Regions from separate parts of the Pantoea sp. sgz302252 genome, predicted to be linked through region 1. Evidence: predicted binding sites of a transcription regulator. Region 1 holds the regulator's gene; each other region holds the start of a gene.
What was found. Region 1 encodes CRP, which controls carbon source genes, mostly activating them, when cyclic AMP is high. Its sites were predicted from a motif close to ATGTGANNNNNNTCACAT; they were not measured.
Positions count from the first base shown of each region.

Region 2: the regulator CRP is predicted to act here: its motif matches at 1,954-1,971, upstream of uxuA (mannonate dehydratase).
Region 3: the regulator CRP is predicted to act here: its motif matches at 2,021-2,038, upstream of ACLW56_RS13065 (6-phosphofructokinase).
Region 4: the regulator CRP is predicted to act here: its motif matches at 2,363-2,380, upstream of focA (formate transporter FocA).

Region 1 is NZ_JBLFJW010000024.1:73,696-78,351, forward strand. It holds gene ACLW56_RS17550 (YccS/YhfK family putative transporter) at 59-2,131, opposite strand; gene crp (cAMP-activated global transcriptional regulator CRP) at 2,185-2,817, opposite strand; gene ACLW56_RS17560 (OsmC family protein) at 3,124-3,528, shown strand; gene ACLW56_RS17565 (phosphoribulokinase) at 3,621-4,484, opposite strand; gene ACLW56_RS17570 (YheU family protein) at 4,521-4,656, opposite strand, start outside.
Region 2 is NZ_JBLFJW010000003.1:133,539-138,194, forward strand. It holds gene yeiP (elongation factor P-like protein YeiP) at 1-522, shown strand, start outside; gene uxuA (mannonate dehydratase) at 667-1,857, opposite strand; gene ACLW56_RS03785 (fructuronate reductase) at 2,064-3,530, shown strand; gene ACLW56_RS03790 (GTP-binding protein) at 3,663-4,640, shown strand.
Region 3 is NZ_JBLFJW010000015.1:41,661-46,316, reverse strand. It holds gene ACLW56_RS13075 (PTS sugar transporter subunit IIC) at 1-592, opposite strand, end outside; gene ACLW56_RS13070 (PTS sugar transporter subunit IIB) at 585-899, opposite strand; gene ACLW56_RS13065 (6-phosphofructokinase) at 911-1,891, opposite strand; gene ACLW56_RS13060 (PTS fructose transporter subunit IIA) at 2,360-2,806, shown strand; gene ACLW56_RS13055 (PTS fructose-like transporter subunit IIBC) at 2,819-4,273, shown strand; gene ACLW56_RS13050 (aminopeptidase) at 4,254-4,656, shown strand, end outside.
Region 4 is NZ_JBLFJW010000016.1:49,137-53,792, reverse strand. It holds gene ycaO (30S ribosomal protein S12 methylthiotransferase accessory factor YcaO) at 274-2,040, shown strand; gene focA (formate transporter FocA) at 2,439-3,296, shown strand; gene pflB (formate C-acetyltransferase) at 3,348-4,656, shown strand, end outside.

The DNA.
Region 1 (4,656 bases):
CCTACGAGATGTGCCCGTCTGTAGGCCTGTGCAAGCGAAGCGCCGCCAGGCAGAGTTTCTACGTCCGCCGTTTCAACCAAATCCCGTGATGTGGACGTTGACGCCAGGCCACCGAAGAAATGGTGTGCATGGTATTCAAATGGCCAAGTATCCGCTGTAAATGCTGTTCCATGGTGCTTAACGGGCCGTGGGACAGCGTATCCAGTGACTCCATAATATTGGCGTCTCCACTTCCACCTGCTTCGTCATACTCCAGACGCTGCTGACACCGTTGCAGCGCAATCTCACAAGATTCCAGATACCGTTGGGCCAGCGACTCCGTCAGCATGTTGTGCTCGCGGGCAAGCGTGGTCATGGCGTTAATATGCTCGACAATAAACTGGCTGTGAGTCACCCACAGTTTCATGTCGGCAAGATAGCGCGAGTTGAAGCCGGGTTCCTGCATCGCCTGATTAAGCGAGTTGAACAGTGCGTTATGAGCCTGATTCACACGCATGCGCTGATAGGCGAGGGTTGGCGCTTGCGGGTCATTACTCAGAATAAGACGTAAGGCATCCTGATCGGCCTCCAGCGCTTGCTGGGCATTTTTGCGCAGCAGGCCGCTTTGCCACTGCGGCCACAGCCAGACCATGCCGCCGAAGGCAATCAGACAGCCAATCAGGGTATCGGCGAGGCGTGCCACGATAAACTGATCGCCGTTGAGCGTTAGCAACTGAATGGTGTACACCGCCGTCACCGTAAAGCCCACCGTCGCCCAGCCGTAGCTTTTGCGGATCATCAGGTAGCTCACGAGGGTTATCACCAGCATCGCCGCCAGCGCATAGCCCTCCGGGGCATGAAAGTGCAGGGTGATGCCTGCGATGACCAACCCAGCCAACGTGCCTGCCGCCCGGTGAAAAATCCTCACCCGCGTTGCGCCATAGCCGTTTTGGGTGACCAGCAGCACGGTCATCAGGATCCAGTAAGGTTTGGGCAGATGCAGCGCCGTGCCCATCAGGCTGGCAATACTGAGCATCACGCTTATCCGCGCGGCACTGCGCAGGGCGGGCGATTTCAGCGAAAGATAGCTTTTTAGCGCCGCGAATACCGGCAAACGGCGTTCGTTATCGGCCATTAAATCGCGCGGATAGAGCGGGCGTTGCAGGCGCAGCACGCGTGCTATGCGGCTGAAATGCCAGACGCAGAATTGGCCGACCGGGTTATCCGGCTGCTGACGGGCGATTTTCTCCAGCGCGCCAATCTGCTTGTCCATCGAGAAACGCTGGGGAAAACGGTGGTAAAGAATATCATCGGCCATCACGCGCAGGCGCGTGGCGATGGTTTGAGCATTCCAGCGGATCACCGCTTCCGCATGGCTGCGCTCGACCAGCTTTTGGACTTCTGCCGGCTGGTGCAGGCTGACGGAGATGTGCTCCTGCAAATCAAGGCCCATCTGGAAGGAGCGCAGCAGGCGTTTGTAATCATGGTTCTTATTGGCCGCCAGCATGTGCAGCTGCTGGTAGCACTGGGTTATCAGGTCGACGGCTTTTTGCTGACGCGCCAGCAGGGGTGGCAAAGCTTTTTCTGGATCGGTGTGCTGGGTCAACAGGCTGTACTTGGCTTCGCAGTAATCCGCCAGTTGGCGATACAGCAGGCTCAGCGACTCCCGCAGCGGCTGTTCACGCCACATCCAGAACCAGAACCAGTTAAACAGGCCATACCAAAGCGTGCCGAGGGCATAAATCAGCAACGGCTCCCAGACTGGCATGTTGCCCGCAAGGCTCAGGGTAAAAATCGCGGCGATGAGAGACGCGGGAAGCAAACGCGCATGCAGAGAACTTATCTCGGCCGTCACGCCAAGCGTCATGGCGAGAACGGTCAGGATCAGCGGTAAGGGGAGGCTCTGCTCCAGCAGTAACTGAACCGCGAGGCTGCAGCCTGCAAACAGCGAACCGCCGATAATCAGGCGTTTGAAAAAGCGTTTGTGTGGCGTATCGAGACCGGCAATGTTGCAGCAGGCGGGAACTAACGAAAACAGCAATCCGTATTTGAGATACCCCAACACCAGACCGATAGCCACGGGGGTACAGAGCACCAGGGTTTGCCGCAGTGCATAGTTAATTTCCGGGTGATAAATTAGCCTGCGCCACATAGCGGTAGAGACAAAAATGGCGTATTGCGCGAACAATACGCCATTTAACGAGCTTAGCGGGTGCCGTAAACGACGATGGTCTTACCGTGGGCGGAGATCAGGTTCTGATCTTCCAGCATTTTCAGAATACGGCCAACGGTTTCACGGGAACAACCCACGATCTGCCCGATTTCCTGACGGGTAATTTTAATTTGCATACCGTCCGGGTGAGTCATGGCGTCAGGTTGTTTCGCCAGGTTCAGCAGCGTCTGCGCGATACGGCCGGTCACGTCGAGGAATGCAAGGTTGCCCACTTTCTCAGAAGTGACCTGCAGACGACGAGCCATCTGCGAGGAAAGGCGCATCAGAATATCTGGATTAACCTGGATAAGCTGACGGAATTTTTTGTAGGAAATTTCGGCCACTTCACAAGCGGTTTTTGCCCGAACCCAGGCACTACGCTCCTGACCTTCTTCGAAGAGACCAAGCTCACCAATGAAATCGCCCTGGTTGAGGTAAGAGAGGATCATCTCTTTCCCCTCTTCGTCCTTGATCAGTACAGCAACTGAGCCTTTCACGATGTAGTAAAGCGTTTCTGCTTTTTCACCCTGGTGAATCAGCGTGCTCTTCGATGGGTACTTATGAATGTGGCAATGAGACAAGAACCATTCAAGGGTAGGGTCTGTTTGCGGTTTGCCAAGCACCATGCGCGGTTATCCTCTGTTATAAGCTGTCTCCAGTGGCAGACACGATACTGCCGCTGGCTTTGCAATCGTATCCTTCCCTGTGCCTGGGAAGTCGGCTGTCGAATTATGCAGCAGCCTGTAATGTGGTGTCCTCTGCGTGCACACAGCACTTCACTGCATGACTGTAGCATCCCGACTGTTTTAGCATAGCTTTTGCTGCGTGTCTCCTGGTGTCTCGCTTCAGCATGACGCACATCTCCTTCCGTTGCGAGTTTTGTTATGTGCGCGTAATCTGAGAGGAAAATGGCAACTTCGGAGTTAAAAATTATGCAAGCACGTGTGAAATGGGTTGAGGGTTTAACCTTCCTGGGCGAGTCTGCTTCTGGCCACCAAATTTTGATGGACGGTAACTCTGGAGACAAAGCACCGAGCCCGATGGAAATGGTGCTGATGGCGGCTGGGGGTTGCAGCGCTATCGACGTGGTGTCGATTTTGCAGAAAGGGCGTCATGACGTGAAAGACTGCGAAGTGAAGCTCACCTCCGAGCGTCGTGAAGAAGCGCCACGTATGTTTACGCACATTAATCTGCACTTCATCGTGACGGGCAAAGATCTGAAAGAAGCGGCGGTCTCTCGCGCGGTGGATTTGTCAGCAGAAAAGTACTGCTCTGTGGCGCTGATGCTTGAGAAAGCCGCGAAGATCACCCATTCGTTTGAGGTGGTTGAGGCTTAAATGTGTGCGGCCTGATGCCCTCTCCCCAACCCTCTCCCACGGGGCGAGGGAGCAAACACTAAAAACCTTCTCGCAAGAGAAGGTTTTGCAGTTTACCTTCTGCTATCCATTAACCGCTCAACCAGCGGTGTCATGATCAACTCCATCGCCAGCCCCATTTTCCCTCCCGGCACAACCAGCGTGTTCATGTGTGAAATGAACGAACCTTGCAGCATCGCCAGCAGCCAGGGGAAATCGATGTCGCCCAGATTCTGGAAATGGATAACCACAAAGCTTTCATCCAGCGACGGAATGCCTTTAGCGGCAAACGGGTTAGAGGTGTCTACCGTGGGCACGCGCTGGAAGTTGATATGCGTGCGTGAGAACTGCGGCGTGATGAAGTTGATGTAATCCTCCATGGAACGAACCACGGAATCCATCACCGCTTCACGAGAATGCCCACGCTCACTGGTGTCACGCGTAAGCTTCTGAATCCATTCCAGGTTCACAATCGGGACTACGCCAACCAGCAAATCAACATGCTTTGCCACATCATGCTGAGGCGTCACTACGCCCCCGTGTAACCCTTCGTAGAACAGCACGTCGGTGGGTTCCGGCAGCGGTTGCCAGGGCGTGAAAGTGCCTGGCACCTGATTCCACGGCACGGCTTCATCATAGGTATGCAGATATTTGCGCGACTGCCCGCTGCCACTTTGGCCATAGGTGATAAACGTCTGTTCAAGCAAACCGAAGTCGTTGGCATCCGGGCCGAAATAACTGATATGGCGGCCCATGTCGCGTGCTTTACGGATTGCCATGTCCATTTCAGGGCGGGTGTAGCGATGAAAGCTGTCCCCTTCGACTTCGGCGGCGTTTAAATTGAGCTGAGCAAAGATCTTACGAAAGGCGAGGCTGGTGGTGGTGGTCCCCGCGCCGCTGGAGCCGGTCACGGCAATCACCGGGTATTTGGCAGACATAACGACTCCCTGGGTAAGCAGTGGTAATGAGTAGAGTCAGCCGCGAAATTGAGTGCGGGTCATCAGGTTGACGGTCTCGTGCAGTTCGGACCACACCAAAACGACTTCCCCGCTTTGCAATTGCTGTTTGACGTCGGCGACTTTATCTTCGAGCGAACGTTCATGTTCACCA
Region 2 (4,656 bases), on a different contig from region 1:
AAATTGCTGATTGTGAAAGACATCGATATCCAGTCCCCGAGCGCCCGTGGTGCAGCGACCCTGTACAAAATGCGCTTCGCCGACGTGCGTACCGGCCTGAAAGTGGAAGAACGCTTTAAAGGCGACGACATCGTGGACACCGTAAGCCTCAACCGTCGTTTCGTGGATTTTTCTTACATCGATGGAAACGAATACGTTTTCATGGATAAAGAAGATTACACGCCGTACACCTTCACCAAAGATCAGATTGAAGAAGAGCTGCTCTTTATTCCTGAAGGCGGTATGCCGGATATGCAGGTTCTGCTGTGGGACGGCCAGCTGCTGGCGCTCGAACTGCCACAGACCGTTGATCTGGAAATTGTAGAAACGGCTCCGGGCATTAAAGGCGCGTCAGCAAGTGCCCGCAACAAACCTGCGACACTGACGACCGGCCTGGTCGTTCAGGTTCCGGAATATCTCAGCGCTGGCGAGAAAATCCGCATCCATATCGAAGAAAAACGCTATATGGGTCGCGCAGACTGATCGATGCTGAAACGGAAAAAGGGCAACTCATTTGAGTTGCCCTTTTTTATTGCCTGCTGGCGCTACGCTTAGCAGGCCTACGGTTTAAACCACCAAACGTGTTGCAGGCCGGATAAGGCATTAGCCGCCATCCGGCAGTGTCCGTTACAGCAGTTCAGGGTATTTGGTCATCTTGAGCGCCAGCTCAACGCCGCGCACTTCAGCCATGCCTTTCAGGCGGCCAATCGCCGAATAACCCGGGTTGGTTTTCTTCTTCAAGTCGTCCAGCATCTGATGGCCGTGGTCCGGACGGAAAGGAATCGGGCGCAGATCGCCTGCTTTCTTACGGCGAGACTCTTCAGACAGAATGGCATCAACCACCGCAACCATGTTCACGTCACCGTTCAGGTGAGAGCCTTCGTGGAACGTCTTCGGATTCTCTTCGCGGCAGGTGGCACGCAGGTGAGTGAAGTGAATGCGATCGCCAAAGGTCTCAATCATTTTCACCAGGTCATTATCTGCACGCACACCGTACGAACCGGTACACATGGTGAAACCGTTATTGATGCTGTCGACGGTCTCCTTCAGCCACTGCATATCTTCAATGGTTGAAACAATACGTGGCAGGCCGAGTATTGGACGCGGTGGATCGTCCGGGTGCACAGCCAGGCGCACGCCCACTTCTTCAGCAACCGGGACAATTGCGCGAAGGAAGACAGCCATGTTTTCACGCAGCGTGTCTTTGCTGATGTGGTCATATTCCGCCAGACGCTGACGGAACTGGTCGAGGGTGTAGCCCTCTTCCGCGCCAGGCAGGCCAGCAATGATGTTGCGGGTCAGCTTTTCGATTTCTGCCGCGCTCATCCTGGTGAAGTAATCCTGCGCCTGCTTCTGCTCTTCAGCACTGTAATCAGCTTCCGCGCCAGGGCGTTTGAGGATATGGATTTCAAAGGCGGCAAAGGCAATCTGGTCGAAACGCAGCGCTTTTGAGCCATCTGGCAGCGTGTATTCGAGGTCAGTACGCGTCCAGTCCAGAATCGGCATGAAGTTGTAGCACACGGTATCAATGCCACAGGCAGCCAGATTACGGATGCTCTGCTGATAGTTCGCAATCCAGGTTTTGCACTCACCAGACTGGGTTTTGATGTCTTCGTGTACCGGAATGCTTTCGACTACCGACCAGGTCAGCCCTTTTTCGGCCAGTAATGCCTTGCGAGCCTGAATCTCGTCGACCGGCCAGACCTGACCGTTCGGAATATGGTGCAGTGCCGTCACAACACCGGTGGCGCCAGCCTGGCGCACATCATCAAGAGAAACCGGATCATTCGGTCCATACCAACGCCAGGTTTGTTCCATTGTTTCACCCTCTTAAGTTGTCATACCAATATTGGTCACTTCGATGACGACTACCATACATGTTTCTTTCACAGGGTCAATTTTCGGCCTGACATTGATTGATCCAGCTCACATTCCCCGGATAAATACGGCACACCAATTCAATTTGCTGTCATATAACTTTACACTGCTCGTTGTTAATTAATGGTTAAGCAGGTGTTTATATAATGAAGACGATTGCCACCTCGACGCTCCCTGACAACGTACAGTTGCCTCAGTATGACCGTCAGCAGCTCCGTTCGCGAATTGTGCATTTCGGGTTTGGGGCATTTCATCGTGCGCATCAGGCGTTACTGACCGACCGGGTGCTTAACGCGAAAGGTGGCGACTGGGGATTATGCGAAATCAGCCTGTTCAGCGGCGATGTGCTGATGAGCCAGCTTCGCGCTCAGGATCATCTTTATACCGTGCTGGAAAAAGGGGCGGACGGCAATCAGCCCATTGTGATTGGCGCGGTGCATGAGTGCCTCAATGCAAAACTCGACTCACTGGCGGCGATCATCGAAAAATTTTGTGAGCCGCAGGTGGCGATTGTTTCCCTGACGATCACCGAAAAAGGGTATTGCATCGATCCGGCAACGGGCCGTCTGGATGTGACACAACCGCGGATCGTCCACGATCTGGAAAATCCTGCAGAACCCCACTCTGCCCCTGGCATTCTGGTGGAAGCGTTGCATCGCCGCCGCGAACGCGGGTTGGCTCCGTTTACGGTTCTGTCTTGCGACAACATTCCTGACAACGGCCATGTGGTGAAAAATGCCGTGCTGGGCATGGCACAGAAGCGTTCGCCTGAACTCGCCGAGTGGATTGCTGAACACGTCAGTTTTCCGGGCACCATGGTCGACCGAATCGTTCCGGCCGCAACGGAAGAATCGCTGGCTGAAATCACGGCGACGCTGGGGGTTGAAGATCCCTGCGCTATCAGCAGTGAACCGTTCATTCAATGGGTCGTTGAAGATAACTTTGTCGCAGGCCGTCCTGAGTGGGAACTGGCTGGCGCACAGATGGTGAGTGACGTTCTTCCCTGGGAACAGATGAAACTGCGGATGCTGAACGGCAGCCATTCGTTCCTCGCCTGGCTTGGCTATCTGGCGGGCTACGACCACATCAGCGACTGCATGCAAGACGAGGATTTCCACGTTGCAGCCTTGCAGTTGATGATACAGGAACAAGCGCCAACCTTACGCATTACGGGCGTTGACTTACAGGCCTATGCCGACAGCCTCATCACACGCTTCACTAACCCAGCGTTGAAACACCGCACCTGGCAAATTGCGATGGACGGCAGTCAAAAACTGCCACAGCGCATGCTGGAAGGCATTCGTGTGCATCTGGAACGCGAAAGCCAGTGGCCGCTGCTTGCCCTGGGCGTAGCGGGCTGGATGCGTTACGTCAGCGGCACCGATGAAAACGGGCAAGCCATTGATGTTCGCGATCCGCTTGCGGATAAGATCAAAGCTATTGTCGCCACCAGCAGCGAAGACGACCGCGTCACCGCCCTGCTCACGCTGAGCGAAATTTTTGGCCAGGACCTGCCGCAGAACACCCGATTTGTGAACGAAATTCAGCAAGCCTGGCAGCGACTTGTTCAGCAAGGTGCTCGTCAGGCGGTGAAGAATACCCTCAAGATTTAACAGTTCCTGCTTTTTAGCGGACAGAATCCCCTTCTGTCCGCGCATTCCCTTCTCTTTTCCGTCGTTTTTCGCCAGGATAACGGGTTCTTGTTACAGTATTACACTGACACCGTCAGGCAACCTGGAGCTCACGTGACCATAACTAACCTGATTACCGGTTTTCTTGGCAGCGGTAAAACAACCTCGATCCTTCATTTACTGGCCACCAAACCTGCCGATGAAAAATGGGCGGTGCTGGTGAATGAGTTCGGCGAAGTCGGGATCGACGGCGCTTTGCTGGCCGACAGCGGCGCGCAGCTCAAAGAGATCCCTGGCGGCTGCATGTGCTGTGTCAACGGTTTACCCATGCAAGTTGGGCTCAATACGTTGCTGCGCCAGGCCAAGCCCGATCGTCTGTTGATTGAACCGACGGGGCTCGGTCATCCAAAGCAGATCCTCGATATTCTGACCGCACCAGTGTATGAACCGTGGATTGAATTGCGCGCCACGCTTTGCGTGCTCGACCCTCGCCAGTTGCTGGATGAGAAAGTGGTGAACAATGAAAACTTCCGCGATCAGCTCGCGGCGGCAGATATCATCGTGGCCAATAAAAGTGACCGGGCAACGCCTGAAAGCCAGTTAGCCTTCAATACCTGGTGGGACAAATTTGGCGGTGAGCGCCAGTTCGTTGAGGCGACTCAGGGTGCTATTGACGTTTCGTTGCTCGATTTGCCACGTCGTAATCTGGCTCAGCTCCCGGAAAGCGCTGAGCATTCGCACAGCCACGCATCCAATAAAGGGCTGGCAGCGTTATCCCTGCCTGAGCATCAACGCTGGCGTCGCAGTATCAATAGCGGTCAGGGTCATCAAGCCTGCGGCTGGATTTTTGATGCTGATACCGTCTTCGATACCATCGGCATACTGGAATGGGCCCGTCTGGCCTCCGTGTCAAGAGTGAAAGGCGTGCTTCGGATCCCAGAAGGTCTGGTGAGGATCAACCGTCAGGGCGCAGATCTGCGAATTGAAACCCAGGCCGTTGCGCCACCGGACAGCCGCATCGAACTGATTAACGATACAGAAACGGACTGGAACAGCCTGCAGTCCGCCTTGTTGAAGCTTCGTTTAAGTTAACGTCTGTATGGTCCGA
Region 3 (4,656 bases), on a different contig from region 1:
CCACTGCGGCCTGAACCAGATAGCCGATGGTGCAAAAGTGCCCGAGCGCCACGTCATCGGAGTCAGTAATGCGTCTGACCACCGGCTGCGCCAGCGCAGGCATGACAACCGCCATGACGCCACCGAAAATACCGCCGGTTAAAATTAATGGCAGCCCGGTCAACCCGGCTTTATAGCCAATCACGGTGCCGATGGTTGCCATCCACAATAAGGCCTGCCCGGTCAGAAAGATGTATTTCAGCGGCGTGAGTCGGGCAATGATGATATTGACGGCGAAGATAACCATTAGCGTCATCGCCACTTCAGAACCGAGCTCTCTATTCGCCAACCCGGCAATGGCTGCCACATCGGTGATATAGCCTTTCATACCGAAACCCTGGGTAAAGATATCGTTGAGGAACGTCAGCGTTGCCACAATGATATTGATCCCGGCCATCATGATCAGAAAGCCCAGCAGCGTTTTAAACGTTCCTTCCGCAATTTTACCCGGTGATTTCTTTTGCAGGATAAGCCCCAGCATCGCAATAAACGCGACCAATATTGAAGCCTGCCCCAGCAAATCTTTAACGATAAATTCGATGAAACTATTCATGATCGGCCACCATCAAATTTTTCTCTTTGAGAAAAGCGACGATTTTCTTTTCGATTTCCTCTTTATCCGTTAATTTCTGCAAAATAATGACGCGCTTCGATTCTTCTTCACTGGCATCTGCCGTTAAAATATCGGCAAAGGTTTTCGAGGTCAGAATCAAATCAGATTTAAATGCCCCAGCCTCGGACACTGTGGTGTGCTCAATCTGCGCCGGAATTTCCAGTTTTTTTAATACGGCTTTAGCACTCATTTCAATTGCAAAGCTTGAGCCGAGGCCGCAGCCACATACGCAAAGAACTTTTAACATGTAGGGTCTCCTCAAATAATTTTGAGTTGCATGGCAAGTTTATAATGATGTCCTTCGGTATCTACCAGACGTTTTGTTATACTAATTAAATCAATCGGAATCGGTTTGTTGCTGGAATTAATAATAATGGCTTTATTTCTCATGCCGGACTGAATACAGCGCACAACTTCGCTAGCCATAATGGTGCCCTGATAAATCTCTTCACAGGTGGGTTCTCCACTGCGTAAGCCAAAGCCCACAATGGCTTTACGGATGCGTACGCCGATTTTAGGTTCCAGCTGTTTGATCATGGTGTCGACGGCCCCCTGAAACCCGGGGGAGTATTCCCTGGTGTAGCCCTCAGAGCAGAGGATAACGACGCTATTCTGCTGGCTGAGTTTGTCCTGAATACGTGTTACAAGGTTCGCGAGGGGAATCTGGCATTCCGGAATAAGCGCCAGATCCGCATTGCTTTTTATAGCGGCCTGAAGGGTGAGCTCACCGCAATATCCGCCCAGGACTTCGACCATAAACACCCGACCGGGCAAGGCTCTTCCCGTATTTCTGAGCTTGGCCACTTCCTTAATAATTTGCTCGCAGGCCGTTGAAAATCCAATCGTATAATCGCTGCCATACACGTCATTATCGATGGTCATGCCGACGCCAAAGCAATTAACATCAAATTCGCTCAGGGTATTTAAAAACTGCAACGAACCATCGCCACCTGCCATGATTAAAATATCAATACGTAATGACTTGAGCTTTTTGGCAATCTCTTCGTATTCCACGCGCATAAGTTTTCGCGCGGTACGACCCGACGTAATTATCGGCATGGCAGAAATAGAGTAATCCACCAAATCGCGGAGAGACACTTCCTGATGGTTTTTTTCCAGTAGCCCCGGAATTCCCCCATTAAAAAGAGTGATATCCGCCTGAGCCAGTCTCGCAATTTGAAAGATAAAGTTATTGATGCCTGAAACATCACCACCACTAACGACAATACCGATTTTCATCTCATATCCTTACTGGTCTCTTTCCACTATTTTTCCCTGACTTCAAGAGTCACATTTGCAATTGAGATCACAAAAATCTCATAATTTCACTGAGCCAGATGTTTGACATGGGGTATTTAAGGGAATTATTTGTGATATGCATCACTTAATAAAATTTATGTGTTCTGAATATTTTCTGATTTTAATATTGTATTTCAGGGAGTTAATTAAGAAGAGGGCGATAGCACGCGAGGAAGTGCTTTTGCGCCTGGCAGAGGAAAATCCGAAATGGAAATTTGTGAGCCTTACCTCGTTTTTTTGTTTTCAAAGGGCGCTGACGTCCTGCAAATGACGCCGAAGTGTGCTTTACCCCACATAATTTCTCGTGGATTAAACCTCATATTGTCAGTTTCCACGGACATATTACCGCTCATTACCGGGCCAGACTGCCGTTACTATCAGAGGGTATTTTTTCTCTGGAGTCATGTGATGGCTGTAATAACCCCCGACTGCATCAACCTCAATATTCGCGGCAATACTGACTACGCCATTCTCAAGGCGTTGGCAGATATGGCTTATCAGCGCGGTTTTGTCACGGATAAAGCCCTGTTTCTGCAAACGCTGCTGAAACGCGAAAAGCTGCACTCCACCGGCTTTGGCTCAGGCATTGCTGTGCCGCATGGCAAAAGCGCCTGCGTGAAGCAACCCTTTGTTCTGTTTGCCCGTAAATCCGAACGCGTCGACTGGAAGGCCGCTGATGGCGAGCCGGTCAACTGCTGGATTTGCATCGGCGTGCCGCAGGAAGGGGAAGACAATCAGGTGAAAATGATCGGCAGCCTGTGCCGCAAGATCATTCACGCCGACTTTATTAGCCAACTGCAAACGGGTGACGTCAGCCGCATTCTCACCCAGCTCAATCAGACGCTCAGCGAGTAAAAGGAAGCTGCTATGGAATCGTCATTGCGCGTTGTTGCCATCACCAACTGCCCGGCGGGGATCGCCCACACTTATATGGTTGCCGAAGCGCTGGAGCAGAAAGCCCGTGCGCTGGGCCATGTCATTCGGGTCGAAACGCAAGGCTCCAGCGGAGTCGAAAACCGCCTGAGCGACGCTGAAATTGCAGCGGCAGATTACGTTATTCTCGCTACCGGACGTGGGATCAGTAACGATGACCGTCAGCGCTTCGTCGGGAAAAAAGTCTATGAAATCCCCATTTCGCAGGCACTGAAGAACATCGATCAGATTTTCACTCAATTACCCACCCATTCTCAGATGTTTAGCGCAGATAGCGCCATGAAGCTGGGCAAACAGGACGTTGTGCAGGGCAGCGTGATGAGCCACTTAATGGCGGGCGTGTCTGCGGCACTGCCGTTTGTCATCGGCGGCGGTATTCTTGTCGCCATCGCCAACATGCTGGTGCAAATGGGGCTGCCTTACACCGACATGGCCAAAGGCGCGCCGTCGTTTACCTGGGTTGTCGAATCCATCGGCTACCTCGGGTTCACCTTTATGATCCCGATTATGGGCGCGTATATCGCCTCGTCGATTGCCGATAAACCCGCCTTCGCCCCGGCGTTTCTGGTGTGCTACCTCGCTAACGATAAAGGCCTGCTCGGCACACAGTCCGGCGCGGGTTTTCTGGGCGCGGTGGTACTTGGATTGGCGATTGGCTATTTCGTCCTGTGGTTTCGCAAGGTTCGCCTGGGTAAGGCCCTGCAACCGTTGCTCGGTTCAATGTTGATTCCGTTTGTTACCCTTCTGCTGTTTGGCGTGCTCACCTACTACCTCGTCGGGCCGTTTATGTCCGATTTGATGAGCGGCCTGCTGCATTTTCTCAACACCATTCCGCCCTCGATGAAGCTTGGCGCGGCGTTCCTGGTCGGGGCGATGCTGGCGTTCGATATGGGTGGGCCCATTAATAAAACCGCGTGGTTCTTCTGCTTCTCGCTGCTCGAAAAACACATTTATGACTGGTACGCCATTGTGGGCGTGGTGGCGCTGATGCCACCGATGGCGGCGGGGATCGCCACCTACCTCGCACCAAAACTGTTCACGCAACAGGAAAAAAGCGCCGCCAGTAGCGCCATCGTCGTCGGCGCAACGGTCGCTACCGAACCGGCCATTCCTTATGCATTGGCTGCCCCACTGCCGATGATTACCGCCAATACGCTGAGCGGCGGCATCACCGGCATGCTGGTCATTGCTTTTGGCATCAAGCGTCTTGCGCCGGGTCTTGGCGTGTTCGATCCGCTCATAGGGCTGATGTCCCCGGTGGGTTCTTTCTATCTGGTGCTGGCAGTCGGGCTCGCGCTGAATATCTCACTGATTATTGTGCTGAAAGGCCTCTGGCTTAAACGTAAAACCCCCCAACAGGAAACGGCTCATGAACAACGAACTGCTTAAGCAGCTGTGTCAGGCCACCGCCGTAAGCGGTGATGAACAGGAAGTTCGCGATATTTTGCACGCCACGCTGGAGGGCCACGCCGAGGAAATCAACTTTGACGGGCTGGGCAGTTTTATCGCCCGCAAAGGCAGCCACGGGCCAAAAGTGGCGATTGTTGGGCACATGGACGAAGTGGGGTTCATGGTCAGCCACATCACCGACGACGGCTTTCTGCGTTTTGCCACCGTGGGCGGATGGTGGAGCCAGTCGATGCTCAACCACCGGGTGACCGTGCGCACACGCTCCGGCCAGCATGTGCCGGGCGTAGTTGGTTCGGTTGCACCGCACGCGCTGACTGAAAAGCAAAAGCAGCAGCCGGTCGATTTTGATGAGATGTTCATCG
Region 4 (4,656 bases), on a different contig from region 1:
TTCCCCTCACCACGCTGTACAAGTTATTAGCCCGCAGGCATAAGTTATTCCTGTGGCTATCGGTTTTACCATTCAGTGACACAGCCCGCAATGGCAAATACTCACAGGGAAGGAATTGTGGCGAGGTTCACACAACAGAATGTGCCAGCTTGACGACAGGAAGCCGACAATTTGGCTATCGGTTTTTATTTTCACTGTCCTTACCTGATTAATAGCGAATGACACGCAAAACCCGTATCATTGCGCGCTTTCCGTACGATAAAAGTGACTGTCATGACTCAAACATTTATTCCCGGCAAAGACGCCGCCCTGGAAGACTCCATCGCCCGATTCCAGCAGAAACTGAACGATCTCGGCTTCCAGATTGAAGAGGCTTCCTGGTTAAACCCGGTGCCAAACGTCTGGTCGGTCCATATCCGCGATAAAGAGTGTGCTCTGTGCTTCACCAATGGCAAGGGAGCCACCAAAAAAGCGGCGCTGGCCTCTGCGCTGGGTGAATACTTTGAGCGTCTGTCCACCAACTATTTCTTCGCGGATTTCTGGCTGGGCGAAACCATCGCCAACGGCCCATTTGTCCACTATCCGAATGAAAAGTGGTTCCCGCTGACTGACGATGACGAAGTGCCGGAAGGCCTGCTTGATACTCGTCTGCGCGCTTTCTACGATCCTGACGATCAACTGACCGCGAGCCTGCTGGTCGATCTTCAGTCTGGTAATGACGATCGCGGCGTTTGCGGTCTGCCTTTCACTCGTCAGTCTGATGGCGAAACGATTTATATCCCGGTGAATATCGTCGGTAACCTGTACGTTTCCAACGGAATGTCCGCAGGTAACACGGCGAATGAAGCCCGTGTTCAGGGTTTGTCTGAAGTTTTTGAACGTCATATCAAGAACCGCATCATTGCCGAAAGCATCAGCTTGCCAGAGATCCCGGCTGAAGTGATGGCACGTTACCCAAGCGTCGTGGAATCCATCGCCAAGCTTGAAGCGGAAGGTTTCCCTATTTTTGCCTACGATGGTTCACTCGGCGGCAACTATCCGGTTATCTGCGTGGTCCTGTTCAACCCGGCAAACGGTACCTGTTTCGCCTCTTTCGGCGCGCATCCTGATTTTGGCGTGGCACTTGAGCGTACCGTTACCGAACTGCTGCAGGGCCGTGGTCTGAAAGATCTCGACGTCTTCACACCGCCAACCTTCGATGATGAAGAAGTGGCTGAACACGCGAACCTCGAAACCCACTTCATCGATTCCAGCGGTTTGATCTCCTGGGATATGTTCAAACAGGATGCAGATTATCCGTTTGTTGACTGGAATTTCTCCGGCACCACTGAAGAAGAATTCGCCACCCTGATGGCTATTTTCAAGGCAGAAGATAAAGAAGTTTATATTGCCGATTACGAACACCTGAGTGTTTATGCTTGCCGTATTCTGGTGCCAGGCATGTCTGATATTTATCCTGCCGAAGACTTGTGGCTGGCAAATAACAACATGGGCAGCCATCTGCGTGAAACCCTTCTTTCCCTGCCGAACAGTGAGTGGGAAAAAGAAGATTACCTGGCGCTTATCGAACAAATGGACGACGAAGGTCTGGACGACTTCACCCGCGTCCGTGAACTGCTGGGCATGGCGACCGGGAAAGACAATGGCTGGTATACCCTGCGCATTGGCGAGCTAAAAGCGATGCTTGCGCTGGCCGGTGGCGATCTGGAACAGGCCCTGATCTGGACGGAATGGACCATGGAATTTAACGCGTCCGTGTTCAGCGCCGAGCGTGCTAACTACTACCGTTGCCTGCAGACCCTGCTGTTGCTGTCACAGGAAGAAGAGCGTCAGCCTCTGCAGTATCTGAACGCCTTTGTTCGTATGTACGGCGCAGAGGCGGTTGAAGCAGCCAGCGCAGCCCTAAGCGGCGAAGATGCTTTCTACGGTCTGCAGCCTGTTGACAGCGATCTGGAAGCCTTCCCGGCGCACCAGAGCCTGTTAAAAGCTTACGAGAAGCTGCAACGAGCAAAAGCTAGCTTCTGGTCTGCCCAAAAGTAAACCCACAATAAATTTATGGCGAAATTATTCGCCTGCGCTATATTACGGGGCCGCAAGTGTGGCCCCGTTTTTATTTCTTCGGTGTCAACGTTACCTTGTAGTAATTAAGTTAATCATGCGTAAACACTATTATTAGTAGCTTACCTGCAATGTTAATTTTAATGCATATTACTCCATTTAAATTAACCGTTAAAAAGGGAGGTTACTGAAAAAACTCAACTCTACCTGTAAATTTTAAAATTTATTTTTATTTTTATAATCAAAAAGTTACGCCGCATTCGTTGAAAAACCACGCGTTTTGCGGGCCTATAAGCCAGGCGAGATATGATCTATATCAATTTCTCTTCTATAATGCTTTGTTAGTATCTCGTCGCCGACTTAATAAAGAGAGAGTTAGTGTGAAAGCTGACAACCCTTTTGATCTTTTACTCCCAGCTGAGATGGCCAAAGTGGCCGAAGAAGCGGGTGTCTATAAAGCAACGAAACAACCGCTTAAAACCTTTTTCCTGGCGATTACTGCGGGTGTCTTCATCTCCATTGCCTTCGTCTTCTACATCACGTCCACGACAGGCACTGCGGGTATGCCGTTTGGTATTGCCAAGCTGATTGGCGGTATCTGCTTCTCACTGGGCCTTATCCTGTGTGTGATTTGCGGCGCAGACCTTTTCACCTCCACGGTGCTTATCGTGGTCGCAAAAGCAAGTGGCAGAATCACCTGGGTTCAACTGGCGAAGAACTGGTTCAACGTCTATGTTGGTAACCTGGTCGGCTGTCTGCTCTTTGTTTTGCTGATGTGGTTATCTGGTGAATATATGGCCGCCAACGGCGGCTGGGGACTCAACGTCCTGCAAACCGCTGACCACAAAATGCATCATACGTTTATTGAGGCCGTCTGCCTCGGTATCCTGGCAAACCTGATGGTCTGTCTCGCTGTGTGGATGAGTTACTCTGGCCGCAGCCTGATGGATAAAGCCATGATCATGGTTCTGCCTGTCGCGATGTTCGTCGCCAGCGGCTTCGAACACAGCATTGCGAACATGTTTATGATCCCGATGGGTATCGTGGTTCGCAACTTCGCCAGCCCGGAATTCTGGACCGCAATTGGGTCTTCTCCGGATAATTTCTCTCACCTGACTGTCATGAACTTCATCACTGATAACCTGATTCCGGTCACTATCGGGAACATTATTGGCGGTGGTCTGCTGGTTGGGTTGACATACTGGGTCATTTACCTGCGTGGCAACGATCAGCACTAAGGGTTGTTTCAGGCAGTAAATAAGAAATCCACTTAAGAAGGTAGGTGTTACATGTCCGAACTTAATGAAAAGTTAGCCACAGCCTGGGAAGGTTTTGCCAAAGGTGACTGGCAGAACGAAGTCAACGTCCGTGACTTCATCCAGAAAAACTATACCCCGTACGAAGGCGATGAATCCTTCCTGGCCGGCGCTACTGACGCGACCACCGCCCTGTGGGATAACGTCATGGAAGGCGTAAAACTGGAAAACCGCACTCACGCGCCAGTTGATTTCGACACTTCCGTTGCTTCTACCATCACTTCTCACGACGCTGGCTACATCAACAAAGCGCTTGAGAAAATTGTTGGTCTGCAAACTGAAAAACCACTGAAACGTGCAATCATCCCGTTCGGTGGTATCAAAATGGTTGAAGGTTCCTGCAAAGCGTACGATCGCGAGCTGGACCCAATGCTGAAAAAAATCTTCTCTGAATATCGTAAAACCCACAACCAGGGCGTTTTCGATGTTTACACCAAAGACATTCTGAACTGCCGTAAATCCGGTGTTCTGACTGGTCTGCCAGATGCCTACGGCCGTGGTCGTATCATCGGTGACTACCGTCGCGTTGCGCTGTACGGTATCGACTTCCTGATGAAAGACAAATACGCCCAGTTCGTTTCCCTGCAGTCTGACCTGGAAAACGGCGTAAACCTGGAAGCGACTATCCGTCTGCGTGAAGAAATCTCCGAGCAGTATCGTGCTCTGGGTCAAATCAAAGAAATGGCAGCGAAATACGGCTGCGATATTTCTGGCCCAGCGACTAACGCTCAGGAAGCTATCCAGTGGACTTACTTCGGCTACCTGGCTGCGGTTAAGTCTCAGAACGGTGCAGCAATGTCCTTCGGTCGCGTCTCCACCTTCCTGGATGCGTACATCGAACGTGATCTGAAAGCAGGCAAAATCACCGAAACCGACGCTCAGGAAATGATTGACCACCTGGTCATGAAACTGCGTATGGTTCGCTTCCTGCGTACCCCTGAGTATGATGAGCTGTTCTCCGGTGACCCAATCTGGGCAACCGAGTCCATCGGTGGTATGGGCGTTGACGGCCGTACTCTGGTGTCCAAAAGCAGCTTCCGCTTCCTGAACACCCTGTACACCATGGGGCCTTCTCCGGAGCCAAACATCACCGTTCTGTGGTCTGAAAAACTGCCACTGAACTTCAAGAAATTTGCCGCTAAAGTCTCTATCGATACCTCTTCTCTGCAGTATGAGAACGATGACCTGATGCGTCCGGACTTCAACAACGACGACTACGCTATCGCTTGCTGCGTAAGCCCAATGGTTGTTGGTAAGCAAATGCAGTTCTTCGGTGCTCGTG